Tunicatimonas pelagia: one gene and its partner. The protein of the gene in region 1 interacts with the protein of each later gene in a pairwise test. Links are inferred from orthologs where the notes say so. Each region holds a gene or a part of one and is shown in the gene's direction. Other genes may lie near its edges.

The links. The genes of interacting proteins can lie anywhere in the genome.
Region 2: the proteins of P0M28_RS13025 (region 1) and ung interact in binary tests that used the Escherichia coli proteins (3 or more experiments, as listed by UniProt). The link is inferred for Tunicatimonas pelagia from one-to-one orthologs.

What each region holds. Positions count from the first base shown.
Region 1 is NZ_CP120683.1:3,058,305-3,066,442, reverse strand. Bases 1-2,877 are described here. They hold P0M28_RS13025 (nucleoside-diphosphate kinase), read left to right. Parts: upstream 1-1,167; coding sequence 1,168-1,587; downstream 1,588-2,877. Other genes in these bases: P0M28_RS13015 (segregation and condensation protein A), read right to left, coding at 2,831-2,877; P0M28_RS13020 (lysylphosphatidylglycerol synthase transmembrane domain-containing protein), read right to left, coding at 1,746-2,834; P0M28_RS13030 (S66 peptidase family protein), read right to left, coding at 1-1,027. Outside these bases: more of P0M28_RS13015, read right to left, coding at 2,878-3,583; dxs (1-deoxy-D-xylulose-5-phosphate synthase), read left to right, coding at 3,799-5,709; P0M28_RS13005 (alpha/beta hydrolase), read right to left, coding at 5,706-6,635; P0M28_RS13000 (TetR/AcrR family transcriptional regulator), read right to left, coding at 6,665-7,255; P0M28_RS12995 (T9SS type A sorting domain-containing protein), read right to left, coding at 7,413-8,036; P0M28_RS12990 (cellulase family glycosylhydrolase), read right to left, coding at 8,097-8,138. UniProt on the Escherichia coli protein: Major role in the synthesis of nucleoside triphosphates other than ATP. The ATP gamma phosphate is transferred to the NDP beta phosphate via a ping-pong mechanism, using a phosphorylated active-site intermediate.
Region 2 is NZ_CP120683.1:3,790,437-3,796,004, forward strand. What follows is about bases 1-2,937. They hold ung (uracil-DNA glycosylase), read left to right. Parts: upstream 1-1,106; coding sequence 1,107-1,769; downstream 1,770-2,937. Other genes in these bases: P0M28_RS16230 (O-methyltransferase), read right to left, coding at 1-650; apaG (Co2+/Mg2+ efflux facilitator ApaG/CorD), read right to left, coding at 660-1,046; lepB (signal peptidase I), read right to left, coding at 1,845-2,937. Outside these bases: more of lepB, read right to left, coding at 2,938-2,960; dapB (4-hydroxy-tetrahydrodipicolinate reductase), read right to left, coding at 3,095-3,820; P0M28_RS16255 (DUF5683 domain-containing protein), read right to left, coding at 3,825-4,511; P0M28_RS16260 (ParB/RepB/Spo0J family partition protein), read right to left, coding at 4,508-5,419; P0M28_RS16265 (ParA family protein), read right to left, coding at 5,474-5,568. UniProt on the Escherichia coli protein: Excises uracil residues from the DNA which can arise as a result of misincorporation of dUMP residues by DNA polymerase or due to deamination of cytosine.

The sequences.
Region 1 (8,138 bases):
CCAGCCTTGCCTGAATACCAACCGGAATCGTTGCGTTACGTTTGATGTGACCGAACATCAGGCCGTAGAGCACGGGAATGCCGAGAGAAGCGAGTCGGTCGTAGAGTACTTGGGCGAGGGAGAAGGATTTGTCTTCATTGTCGGTTTCGCAGTCGGTGAAAAGGCCGAGCACTACACCCTTGGCTGCCGGAAGTTTATTGGGGTCGAGTAGTAGTTGGGTGAGCATACGGTCGATACGATAGGGAGCTTCGCCTACGTCTTCCAGAAACACAATCTTATCGCGCATATCAATATCGTAGGGAGTACCGCACATAGAGCTGACCAGCGTGAGGTTTCCGCCTACCAACGTTCCCTCAGCTACGCCGGGCGAGAGAGTAATGAGCTCAGCGGTAGAGATGGTAGTATCTTCTTCGTCTTGCAGATAGAGAGGTACCAACTCTTCCTCACTAATACTTTCTGGATTCTGATAGGTAAGTTCGTTTTGGGGTTCCATTAGTAGTTGGCGGAAGTACTGGGTGGTATAATCGTTATAATCCGAAGTACCCATTGGTCCGTGAAAGCAAATCAGTCCGGTTTGGCTGTGCAAGCCGTAGAGTAGTCCGGTAATATCACTGTAGCCGATCAGCACTTTTGGGTTGTTACGAATCATATCGTAGTCTAAGTAGGGAAGTAAGCGGGTAGTGCCGTAACCGCCCGCCGCACACATAATTCCGTCTACACTGTCGTCAGCAAACATTTGGTTAATATCATCGGCTCGTTGCTGATCCGTGCCACCTAAGTAGCCCTTCTTCACCAGCATATTTTCGGTATACTTCACCCGGAAGCCGAGTTTGGCTAGGTTTTCTACCGATTCGCGCAGCTTTTCCTCAGTCAGGTAGCGGGAGGGGGTGATTAAACCGATGGTATCCCCTTCTTTCAGACGGTTGGGTTTTAGAGTAGTTGGCGGGGCAATGGTGGAAGCGGAAGAAACTAAAAAACTGCCTAGCGAGGCAGCGGTGGTCTTACGAAAAAACTGGCGACGGTGCATAGATCAATTTTAGGAAAAATTCGGGAAGATGCAGATAAACTCTTAGCTTTGTGCCAAGATAAAGTTGATTTCAATGGATAGTCAGAATACAGATCACTGATAACTATTCACAATTTGTAAGTTAGTATAAATTAAGAAACATGGCAGGAAACCGAACCTTTTCTATGATTAAACCTGATGCGGTAGCGGAAGGCAATATTGGCGCAATTCTGAAAATGATGGAGGAAGCAGGCTTTCGCATTGTGGCGATGAAAAAGACGCAGCTTAGCAAAGCAACCGCTGGAAAATTCTACGAAGTGCATAAAGAGCGTCCGTTTTACAACGACCTGACCGACTACATGTCGTCGGGGCCGATTGTAGCATTAATTCTGGAAAAAGATAATGCGGTAGCCGATTTCCGTAAGTTGATTGGAGCTACCAACCCGGCTGATGCGGAAGAAGGTACCATCCGTAAACTCTACGCCAAGTCAATTGAAGCCAATGCGGTACACGGCTCCGATGCCGATGAAACGGCGCAGCAAGAAGGTAGCTTTTTCTTCGCTGAGACTGAACGGTCTTAACACCTACAAACTTTTGCCGAGGTGTATTTTTAACCGGGCGGATTATAGTCAACGCATTGAAAACGCACACTAGAAAACGAAAACAACCGAAGTCTTTTGCCACTGAGCAAGAGACTTCGGCTGTTTTATTAAAGAGATACCCTACCTACTCTCGTAACCTACTTCAGTATTTCTACGGTAGGTGCTTTCTTCTCTTCCTCTTTCTTCTTAAAAAAGACTCTTTTTATCCACCTAGGTAGGAAAATTGCTCCCAGCAACAAATAAGGATAATAGGTGAGCATTCGCCACAAAATGTTGGTGACAATGGTGTAATCACCCAAAAATTCGTAGAAAAACTGATTGAAGAAAAACTCGGCGGTACCGCTACTGCCAGGGGTGGGAGAAACCAGCATTACAATCCACATCATTAGGTGGCGACAAAAGATTAGCAGATGTTCGCTCCAGCTTACTTCCGCAAAAGCAGTTACTAAACAATTCAGCACTGCGTAGCGGGCTATCCAAATGAGGAAAGTGAAGAGCAAAACAGAAATCCAGTATCGTCCGCGTTTACCGCGTAGTTGTTTTGAAGCTAAAATCACCTCATCACCGTGATTATTAAGATGGTGCTTCCACCGCCGGATAAACGGAAGGTTTCCAATCCTAAGCAAAAACCACTTAAACCCTCGCGGACGAATTAGCAAAGCATAAGCCATAATGGATGTGTACACCGCAATAAGGCTATAGCTTAGTAGAAAGAGCACCTGCAAGCTATTGCCTAGCTGCACTTGCATATCTTCCGAATCGGGAAACAACTCCTGTTTGGAATACAGCAATGCCAAGGGCGACATTACTAAAAAGAACAGGTTATCCAGAATGGCCGTCAGCATCACGTAAGCTAAGGCTCGCCCAAACTTAATTCCCTCCTTCATGAGCACAAACACCACAATGGTGGTTCCGCCAACCACCGAAGGAGTAACGGCTGATGCAAATTCCCAAAGAATGATTACGTAGATGCTGCTCTCCCAGGTAAGATCATGATTGGTTAGCACTTTAATCCGGTACACGTAGCCGGTGTCCCGGATAAGAATAACTAAGAGAGCCAGAAACAGTGGCCACAGCTCCGCATCAAAGATTAAGCTGAGCTTATCCGCCGAAAAATCAGGATCACTGATGAATAGATACGCTACAATCCCGACTCCAATCAGTACCGGAACCCAGATTCTATTTGGATTAAGCGTTTTAAAAATTTCTTTGGAATTAATATTCATGCCTGCTCCGCATCTTCCGTTCGGTATACCCAAAAATTGTTGTAGCCTTCGCCAATCTTAATGGTTATTTCACTGATTTGTAATAGTTCTAAAATGGCTAAAAAGTTAAAAATTACCGCAATTTTATTCGGGTTATGTTCAATAATCGTTACAAAGGAGACATCACGAGGCTGCTTACTTAACAACTGTCGGATAAATCCCTTTTGCCCTTCTACGGTGTACGGATACTGCACTACACGGTGCGAGTTATCCTTTTTTTCTTCGGTAAATCGAACCCACACCTTCTCATAAACTTTCAGTAGTTTATATAAATCTACGTGCTGTAGTTCGGTTTCTACCTGCTGCTCCTGCGCCAATGCCCGCAACTCCTGCATCACATTCCCTCGCTCGTACTGCTGCATACGCTCCTCCTCCATCGCTGCTAACTCCTGCACCACTGATTTGTACTTTTTGTATTCTAGCAAATGTTTAACTAGCTCATCGCGCGGATCTATTTCTTCACCTTCCTCGTTCAGCACCGGACGAGGGAGCAGAACTTTAGCTTTAATCCGCATCAGCGTAGCTGCTACCAGTATAAACTCGCTGGCTACCTCAATGTTCATTTGATCTAGCTCATGCAGATAGCTCAAAAAGTCGTTGGTAATTGTAGAGATCGGAATATCATGAATATCTAGCTCATCGCGCTCAATAAAGAACAGTAGTAGATCAAAAGGGCCTTCGAATAAGGGTAGTTTAATTTCAAAACTCACAACAGAGCTACTTTAGTTGGTCAGGCAAATCAAATTAAAGCTGGCCAGTTATGAGTTGACCAACACAAATTTATAATATAATCGGGCTAATTCGCTGTCCGTTTGGTGAAAAAACTGTTCTTTTGCATTTTCGTACAATTAGTTACAGCCAACCCAACCGAATAAACAATTGAACTGAATGGTAGTTTTCTTACCACATCATTAAACCACTCACTATGCTGATTAAACCCGGCAAATTGTTATCTACTGTTAATAGCCCCACTGATCTTAAACATTTAACCGCCGAACAACGGGTGCAACTCGCCACCGAGCTACGGCAGTTTATTGTTGATAATGTATCTGTTTACGGAGGGCACTTCGGAGCCAGTTTAGGAGTTATTGAGCTTACAGTAGCCCTTCATTCGGCTTTTAATACCCCCTACGATCAACTCGTCTGGGATGTGGGACATCAAGCTTACGGTCATAAGATTCTGACCGGGCGGCGAGATAATTTCCATACCAACCGATTGTATAATGGCCTTTCGGGCTTTCCGAAGCGTAGTGAAAGCGAGTACGATACTTTTGGGGTAGGGCACTCGTCTACTTCCATTTCCGCCGCATTAGGCATGGCAGTAGCCTCTAAGTACCAAGGAGATAAAAAGCGGCAGCATATTGCCGTGATTGGTGATGGAGCTATGACCGGGGGAATGGCCTTTGAGGCAATGAACCACGCCGGAGTTTCAGATACCAATCTGCTGATTGTTCTGAACGATAACTGCATGTCTATTGATCCTAATGTGGGGGCACTGAAGGATTATCTGACGGATATTACCACCTCTCAGACGTACAACAAGGTTCGTGATGATGTGTGGAGGTTACTAGGTAAAGTAAGTAAGTTTGGTACGAATCCCCAAGAAATTGCTTCTAAGGTAGAAAGTAGCATCAAATCATTTTTACTGAAACAAAGTAATCTATTTGAGTCGCTTAACCTACGCTACTTCGGTCCGGTAGATGGGCACGATGTGAACCATCTGGTCAGCGTGATGGAGGACTTGAAGAAGATTCCCGGGCCAAAAATTCTGCACTGCGTCACGGTAAAAGGCAAAGGCTACTTGCAAGCCGAGAAAGACCAAACCAAGTGGCATGCTCCGGGTAAATTTGATAAAGTAACCGGAGAGATTCGTAAGAAAGTACACGATACTCCTCAGCCTCCTAAGTACCAGCACGTATTTGGCGAAACTATCGTAGAATTAGCCAAGGAGAATGAGAAGATTGTCGGTATCACTCCGGCTATGCCTTCGGGTTCCTCAATGAATATTATGATGAAAGAAATGCCCGACCGGGCATTTGATGTGGGAATCGCCGAGCAACATGCAGTTACTTTCTCGGCTGGGCTAGCTACACAGGGGTTGATTCCGTTCTGCAATATTTATAGCACTTTCATGCAGCGAGCCTACGATCAAGTAGTGCACGATGTCTGTATCCAAAAACTTCCGGTAATTTTCTGCCTCGATCGAGCTGGAATCGCCGGAGCCGACGGTCCCACCCACCACGGAGCGTACGATCTGGCGTATATGCGTTGCCTACCCAACATTGTGGTCTCCGCCCCAATGAATGAAGCTGAGTTACGCAATCTGATGTATACGGCTACCCAATACAAAGAAGGAGCTTTTTCAATTCGTTACCCCCGAGGACAGGGAGTGATGCCGAATTGGCGTACTCCAATAGAAGAAATTCCGGTAGGCACCGGACGATGTGTACAGGATGGTGAAGAAGTAGCGATACTAACTATCGGGCACGTCGGAAATTATGCAGTAGAAGCTTGTGAAGCTTTGGCTCAAGAAGGCGTACATCCAGCCCACTATGATCTCCGCTTTGTAAAACCATTGGACGAAGCTCTGCTTCACGAAGTATTTTCTCGCTTCACTCGAGTAATCACGGTGGAAGATGGCTGCCTAATGGGGGGAGTTGGTAGTGCTGTTTTAGAATTTATGGTCGATCATGGCTACACTGCCTCAGTGAAACGGTTAGGTATTCCTGACCAGATTGTTGAGCATGGTGAACAGATTCAACTGCATACCGAATGTGGTTATGACCCAGCTAGTATCGCTCAAGAAGTTCGATCATTATTGGGGGTAATCGCTTAGCTTTCCGCAACCTTCTCCGGCTGATTGATCGTTTGGACGATGTAGTCAATCACCTTTCTGTTAGCAATAATCTGATAGTGTCCCATTTTTTGGGTTCGCACAAAAGTGGCGTTGGGCACAGCTGACCATAGCTCTTCCCCTTTAGCGATCGGCACAGTTTGGTCGTCCTCATCGTAAATCAGGTAAATATTGCTCTCCGTGACCTGAGCCAGATTCTTTCGCAAATCGTAATAGTCTACTGTCTGGTGATAATATTTCTCCACGAAGCCACAAAACCGCTCATAAACCTGTTCGTTACACCCAGCCTGTTCAACAATATCGCGGAAAAAATAGCGAACGTAGGGTGGGAATGCCATAAGTACTAGATGTTCAGGGTGTAAATTGGGAGTGATTTCCGTCATTACCATACCTGCGGTTATACCACCCAAAGAGTAACCAATTACGGTGTGGTAAGGCGCATTTTTAACGTAGTGCTCTTTAAAGATCTCGATAAACTCAGGTAACGCGGTGGCTTCACCCTCCGAATTACCGTGGGCTTTCATATCGATACCTTCTACCACGTAGCCCTGCTTTACTAACGCTTCAATCATTCGGCGGAAATCAGCGGCTTTAGATCTCCAACCGTGACAAAGCAGTACTTTGGGTCCTGACTCACCCCATCGGTAGGTAACAATCTCATGACCATGATACGTCATTGTTGCTACCTCAGCTTTTTCTACCAAGGCTGACTGTGCATCAGAAAAACGTGCCTTTCCCGGACGAACAAAATATTGCCAAATAATTTTGGCTACTTTACCGGGAGCAATATGCTGGAGTATCGGTAAACTCTTTTTCAAGAAGGTGAGCTTCCAGTTAGATTTACGGGGATGCGATGCCGGACGGCTAATATTCTTTCCATCACCTTGAATCACGACAGCAGGTTTCATATAAATACCGATTGGTTTCTAATAAATAATTATAGCGAATATTGGTCAATAAGCTGGGTCAAAAATCGGCTCATATCAACAAATGAATCCCGATCGCCTTCTACCCTTGATACCATAATTGCCCCCTCAATAGCCCCGTAGTAGAGCATTATGAAGGCGTCCGCATCCAAATCTTCGTGCAACTGCTTCTCTAAAATCCCTCGGTGTACAATCTGCCGGAGAGAATCTTTAATCTTGGTTATCAGACGGACGACCTTAGTACGCAGCAAAGGATTATTGTCATCAGCCTCTACTGCTGAGTTTAACACTGGACAACCACCCGGAATTGGCGGGTTCAGAACATATTTTTCATAATATTGCAGTATTGCCCTAAGCTTTAGCGGGGCGGTGGGTGCCTCCCGGATACATTCTCGTACTCTACCTAAAACGATCTCTACTGCGCGATCAAACGCTGCGGAAGCTACATCTTCTTTATTGCTAAAATTAGCATAGATTGCCCCTTTGGTCATTCCAGTGGCCTCGGTAATATCAGACAGTGATGTTGTTTGATAACCCTGGGTATTAAATAGAGCCAGCGATTTATCAATAATTAATTTGCGGGTAGCTTCGGGATTTCTCATAATACTTATCACAAAGATACCGATCGGTATTTTAATATCAAAGCAGTGTGAAGCAATCCTTTACTGCACTGTATGCAGTTTTCTGCAATGGCAGTCAAAAAAGAAGGGTTACTGTAAAGTTCAGCAACCCTTCTTAGCTGGAGGTAACTTAGTAGAACTACTCTTTGATAAAGCTAGATTTTCTTCCGTTTATATCAAGAATATACATTCCGGGTTGGAAACTGGTTACGTCGATACGATTCTGACTTTTTACGATCTCCTTTTCCTGCCCCAGTACTGTGAGAATACGGATGGTGGCATCAGTTTCTACCCCTTCTACCGTTAGGTAATCGGTAGCGGGATTGGGATATACTGCAAATGGTTCAGCAAAATCATTAGGCGACGAAACGGTCTCTTTTATTCCACTAGCTCGGCGAGCATTAGTTCCGCAAGGTGGGGCAGTGCTGGAGTTGCTGAAGTAGATTACAAAGTCATCGGTTTTGGAAACCATTACGAAGTTGCCATCATCTAAAGTCACCCAATAAGAACCGTTCAATCCGGGAAAGTTAGAATTAATAAATGTAACCGATGGAGAAGTTGAGGCAAATGTATTAGACGAAGTTTCCCGAAGATCAGTCCACCAAGCCGGTGTACCGTTATTGGTCTGAAATGCCATTTCCCAAAGACCATTCCCCCACGACTCATTCGCCCAATTGATCCTCAACTCAGCAATATTAGAGAGATCAGGCCCTCCCAAACCCAGCACGTATACGTTTTTATAGACTTTATCGACCGAAGGCAAGCTACTACTCGACGGAGTGCCAAAATCACAAGTTGCTGTTCCGCCACCCCCGCCGTTCTCCTAAACAGTAAGCGTGAACGAAGCCTCACCAGTACCCCCGTC
Region 2 (5,568 bases), 730 kb from region 1 along the record:
TCAAAAATTAGAATGCTTTGCTCATGGGTTTTTGCCAGCAACTGCGAAAAATAGTTCAGCGTAGGCTCAAAACGATGGTTAGCATCTATGTAGGCCAAATCTACCTGAGGAATTTCTTGTAGCAGTTGAGGCAGGGTATGGTCAATATTGCCTTCTCGTAGTTCAATGTTTGGGCGTTGTACATTTAGAAAAGCTTGCTGGGCAATGGTAGCAACATCGTGGCAACCTTCTAGTGTGTAAACGGCGCAGTCGTCGCCGGCCAACGATAAATATAAGGTAGTAACTCCCAGTGAGGTGCCCAGCTCTACAATATACCGGGGCTGCTGAAATTGAGTAAGGTGGTAGAGGAAGCGGCCAAACCGAGGCTTGCTCAAAGAGTGACGGGCAATCCTTTTTACTGAAATGTCGCTCGACCGATCTACCTGGGAAGCTGCCCCCATTGAGTGAAACGTTACGTTTTCTTGGGATGCCAGTAAGCTACGTCGGTACTGTTCAATTGCCTCAAAAGCTGAATGGGTGCTACGGTTGCGAATAACATCCTGATAAAACTGATAAATGAATGGGGCATGCAGAGCGTGCTGGTTGACTGCGTGAAGCCAGTATTGCCAGTAGCCTATAGCTAGCGAGCGCTTTTGCCAGAGCGAAAGCATGAAAAAAATTTAATTGACCCGGTACGGGGCGATTAGGGTGAATTCAGGAATCACAGCTCGAAATTGCTTTCCGTCGGTAATTCGCTCCATAAGAAAAGTACCCTTCATTTTGCCAATTCCCGATTTAAGATTGCAGCCCGATACGTACTGATGCTGTTGCTGAGGCTCTAAAGTGGGCTGCTTGCCAATTACCCCTTCGCCCTCTACATCTCGCTGAGGGTATCCGGCATCAATTACTTCCCAGTGGCGACGTAATAACTTTACAGTGAAATTACTGTTATTCTCAATAGCAACTTGGTAAGTAAACACATAGTGGCTTTGGCTGGGATCAGAATATTCTGGTTGATATTCTGTCTCAACAGTGACCCTTACGCCTTCTGTGATTTCTGTTACCATAGTTATTTTTATTTACGCGGAAAGTTAACGATAAGTTTAGAATAAACTACACAAATCACTATGGATGTACGCATTGCTCCTTCCTGGAAGGAAAAGCTAACCGACGAATTTAATAAACCGTATTTTGAAGCACTGGCTGAGTTTCTTCGTTCCGAATATAAAAATCAGGTGGTGTACCCTCCGGGGAAGGAAATTTTCCGGGCCTTTGATCTTACTCCCTTCAACCAGGTGAAAGTAGTCATTTTAGGGCAAGACCCCTACCACGGCCCTAAGCAGGCTAACGGACTAGCGTTCTCGGTGCGGGACGGCATTACGAAACCACCCTCGCTCATAAATATTTTCAAGGAAATCAAAAATGAATACGATACACCTATTCCGGATAGTGGAAATCTGGAACGTTGGGCGCAGCAGGGAGTTTTACTAATTAACTCTACCCTTACGGTGCGGGCGCGGCAGGCTGGTTCTCACCAAAAGAAAGGCTGGGAAGAGTTTACCGATGCGGTGATTCAGAAGGTTTCAGATGAGCGGGAAAATATTGTCTTTCTGCTGTGGGGAGCGTACGCTCAAAAAAAGGGAGCCATTATTGACGAAAGCAAACACCACGTACTGAAGTCGGCCCACCCATCGCCCTTCGCTGCCGACCGAGGCTTCTTCGGCAACGAACACTTCAAGAAAGCCAATGAATACCTGAAGCAACAGGGCAAAGAAGAGATTGAGTGGTGAAACTAGGTGTTGGGTTTTAGGATTTGGGGATTAGAAAAGACCTAATCCCTAAAATCTAACCCCCAATACCCAAAATCATTCAATCAAATTAAGCAAACGGCTCCAGCGAATTTTGCTAAAGAAGCTCTCGTTGGGATCGATAGATAGCCAGATGAAGAAGGCTTTGCCCACAATATGATCGGCGGGTACAAAGCCCCAGAAGCGAGAATCTAGGGAGTTATGGCGGTTATCCCCCATCATAAAGTAGTAGTTCTGCTTAAACGTATAGGTCTCCACTGCCTCTCCGTCAATGTACAGTTTTCCGTCCCGCTTCTCTACTTCGTCGTGTCCTTCGTAGTACTTAATGATGTACTCGTACTTGGTGATATTTTCATTGGTTAGCTCAATCTGCTGCCCTTCGGAGGGTACTTCCAAGGGGCCGAAAAAGTTTTCGTTCCAGAGGAAAACGCTGGGGTCAGGAAATATCTGAGGGTTTACTTGGTTTTCGGGCACATACGTAGGACTTACTGATTTTACGAAGGGTAGTTTCTCAAACTCCTGAGCTACCTCAGGGGTAATGTGAACGTAGTAACCATCCGAAGCACGATCAAATTCTGATATTTTATATCGATCAAAAATCCGATCATTGATAGTTTCATCCGTTTTGATGTTGTAATAATACTGTACGCCAGGAGGGTCGGGCAAAATATCGTTATTTATGTACACCTGCCGATCTTTTATTTCAATCACATCGCCCGGAACGGCCACGCAACGTTTAATGTAGTTAGTTTTCAAATCAGTAGGGTACTGATGCTCGGTGGGGTAATTAAATACCACTACATCGCCTCGTTTTACGTGGGAAAAACCCGGCAAGCGGTACTGGGGTAGCTGAATCCAATCAACGTACGAAGGAATATCCGTGCCCCAAATTTTTTGATGCGTCAAAGGCATTTGCAGCGGAGTTTTCGGAGTGCGGGCTCCGTAGTGCATCTTGCTCACAAACAGAAAATCACCCACTAGCAACGAGTTCTCCATTGAGGGAGTAGGAATAGTGAAAGCCTCCAGGAATAGCCATCGAATAAAAGTAGCGGCGATTACCGCAAACACAATCGCATCAACCCATTCGCGGGTTTTAGACTTAGGAGCTTTCGGGGAAGTACGGGTATCGGAAGTCTGATCTTCTGCTTTCTTCTTCTTAAGAAATGTTGCCATACGTGCTTATTTCAAATATCGTTACCTGCTATGAGAGCATATTTGAATCTTATATTTTTACTTATAAAAACAAAATTCAAACATGCTGTTAACAGCAATCTTGCGAAAATAGTGTGCCTCAAAGGAAATACCTATCATTTTAGAAAATCGTTCATGGTGAGCACTCCGCTTTTCTGCTGCTGCACAATCCATTCGGCCACCACTACGGCTCCCAGGGCAAAGCCTTTCCGGCTATGGGCAGTATGCTTTATCTCAATGGTATCTTCTGCTGATTGATAGCGAACTAGGTGGGTGCCCGGTACATCTGGTTCACGTTTAGCCTGAATGGGCAGTTGAGCTGCTGACCTATCCTGTTCTGTCTCTTGCAGCACCCAGTTGGTAAGCGGTAGGTGTTCCAGCATTCCTTCGGCAATGGTAATGGCCGTGCCACTGGGAGCATCTAGCTTTTCCGTATGATGCGTTTCTTCTACGCTGGCCTGGTACTGCGGGTAATCCCCGATAAGCTTCGCTAACTGAGCGTTCAGTCGGAAAAATAAGTTGACTCCGATGCTGAAATTAGACGCGTAGAAAAAGGTGCCACCCTGTTCGCGGCAGAAAGTTTCTATTTCCTCCCGATGTGCTAACCAACCGGTAGTTCCTGATACAATCGGAATACCTCTTCTCAAACAGTGGCGAATGTTAGCAACCGCTGCATCGGGTTGGCTAAACTCAATAGCTACATCTACTGAATCACCGTTAAGTGTTTCCCAAACGTCAGCATTATCCTGATCGATGCGGGCTACCATGGAGTGGTTGCGCTGCAACGCAATTTGCTCAATGGTTTTACCCATCTTTCCGTAGCCGATCAGTAAAATACGCATGTTCTTAATATAAACTTATAGTAAAAGAAAGTCCGCAAGCTGGCACTGTGGGGGTTAGATGATCGTGGTACGCTAGGGCCGATCCGGCCATTGGCTTCAAATCCATGCTTAGGTCCGGGTTAACGTCAAACTCAATGAGATGAGCATCCGCAATAGCATCCATTATATTGAGCCCGTACAGTACGGCAGTTAGAATCACCATGAACTCCCGCTCTCTCCCAAAATTATCTATAGCACTTTGAAAGTCATCGTTATTGGCATAGCGACTGCGCGGGAAAACTGAGAATGGATTCTCTCCTCCATTATTAACCGTATTTCTTGCCCTCAAAAACAACTGATACTGATCATTGCGTAGAATAATGAAGTACCCCATCGTAATAAAACCGCCGTAGATGATTGGGATTTTCCAAGGTTTTCCGTTGTAGGCTTGCCCTAAACCGGGTAGTACGGCTGAGTACAGTGCCGCCCGACGGGGTGAGTGCTGATCGGCTATGGTTTCAATAACGATGGTGTCAGGAGCTGCAGTACCGGGTTTGTTTACTCCCACCGCTCCCCGTTGAAGCTGAAGGGTATCCTCTACTACCGTGACCGTATCGGGCGAACTTTCTTCTTTCTCCTCCTGGGCGAACGCTACCGAAATGCTCAGCAGAGTCATAATAAGCAGAATGAGTCCCACTAAGGCGTACTTCATGTTTGCAGCAGGTCAAGAATACGGTTCAGATCTTCGGTAGATAGGTACGGTATTTTAATCTCACCTTTCTCCTTTCCCGTAGTTTTGATATGCACCCGGGTGCCAAAGTGGGAAGAAAGCTGATTCTGTACCGCTTGTAATTCGGAAGACATTCCGGCGGAAGTAGCCGTAGGTTTTGGCTTTTTGGGAGCAGCTAGTTCCCGCACCAATGCTTCTACCTGCCGCACCGATAAATCTTCCTGCACAATTTGGTGGAATAGATGCAGTTGTTGTTCAATGGTATCAACATTAATCAGAGCTCGGGCGTGACCCATAGTTAGCCGGGCATCGCGCAAAGCGGCCTGAATATCGGGCGGGAGCTTCAGCAGGCGTAAATAATTATTAACCGTAGAGCGGTTCTTACCCACTCGGTCACCTAGTTGCTCCTGCCGCAGGTCACATTCTGAGATCAGCCGTTGGTAACTCAGGGCTATTTCAATGGCATTGAGGTTTTCCCGCTGGATATTCTCAATCAGAGCCATTTCCAGCATCTGCTGGTCGTTAGCCTTGCGAACGTAGGCCGGAATGAGGGTTAGACCGGCCAGCTTAGACGCCTGTACCCGTCGCTCTCCTGAAATAATCTGGTAGCGGTCAGTACCAATAAGGCGTACCGTAATGGGCTGAATAATGCCCTGCATCATAATAGAGTCAGCTAACTCTTGCAGTGCTTCTTTATCAAAATGAGTACGGGGCTGGAACGGGTTTACTTCTATACTGTCCAGCGGTATTTCGTTGATTGAGCTAAATTCCCGAGTGGGATTATCCCGCACTTGAGGTTCTTGGGAGGAATCTTCCAGCAGTGCTCCTAAGCCGCGCCCTAAAGCATTCTTACGGCGGGTGGGTCTTCCTGATGTTTTATTGATACTCATTTGGGCGTTCAATTTTATTGTTATGCCGATAGATAACAATGCGTATTTTACCTATCAACGCGCAAGTTGGCGATTTCTTTCCAATAATTCTTTGGCTAGGTTCAGATAACTAATGGCGCCCTTGCTATCGGCATCGTGAATAATAGCCG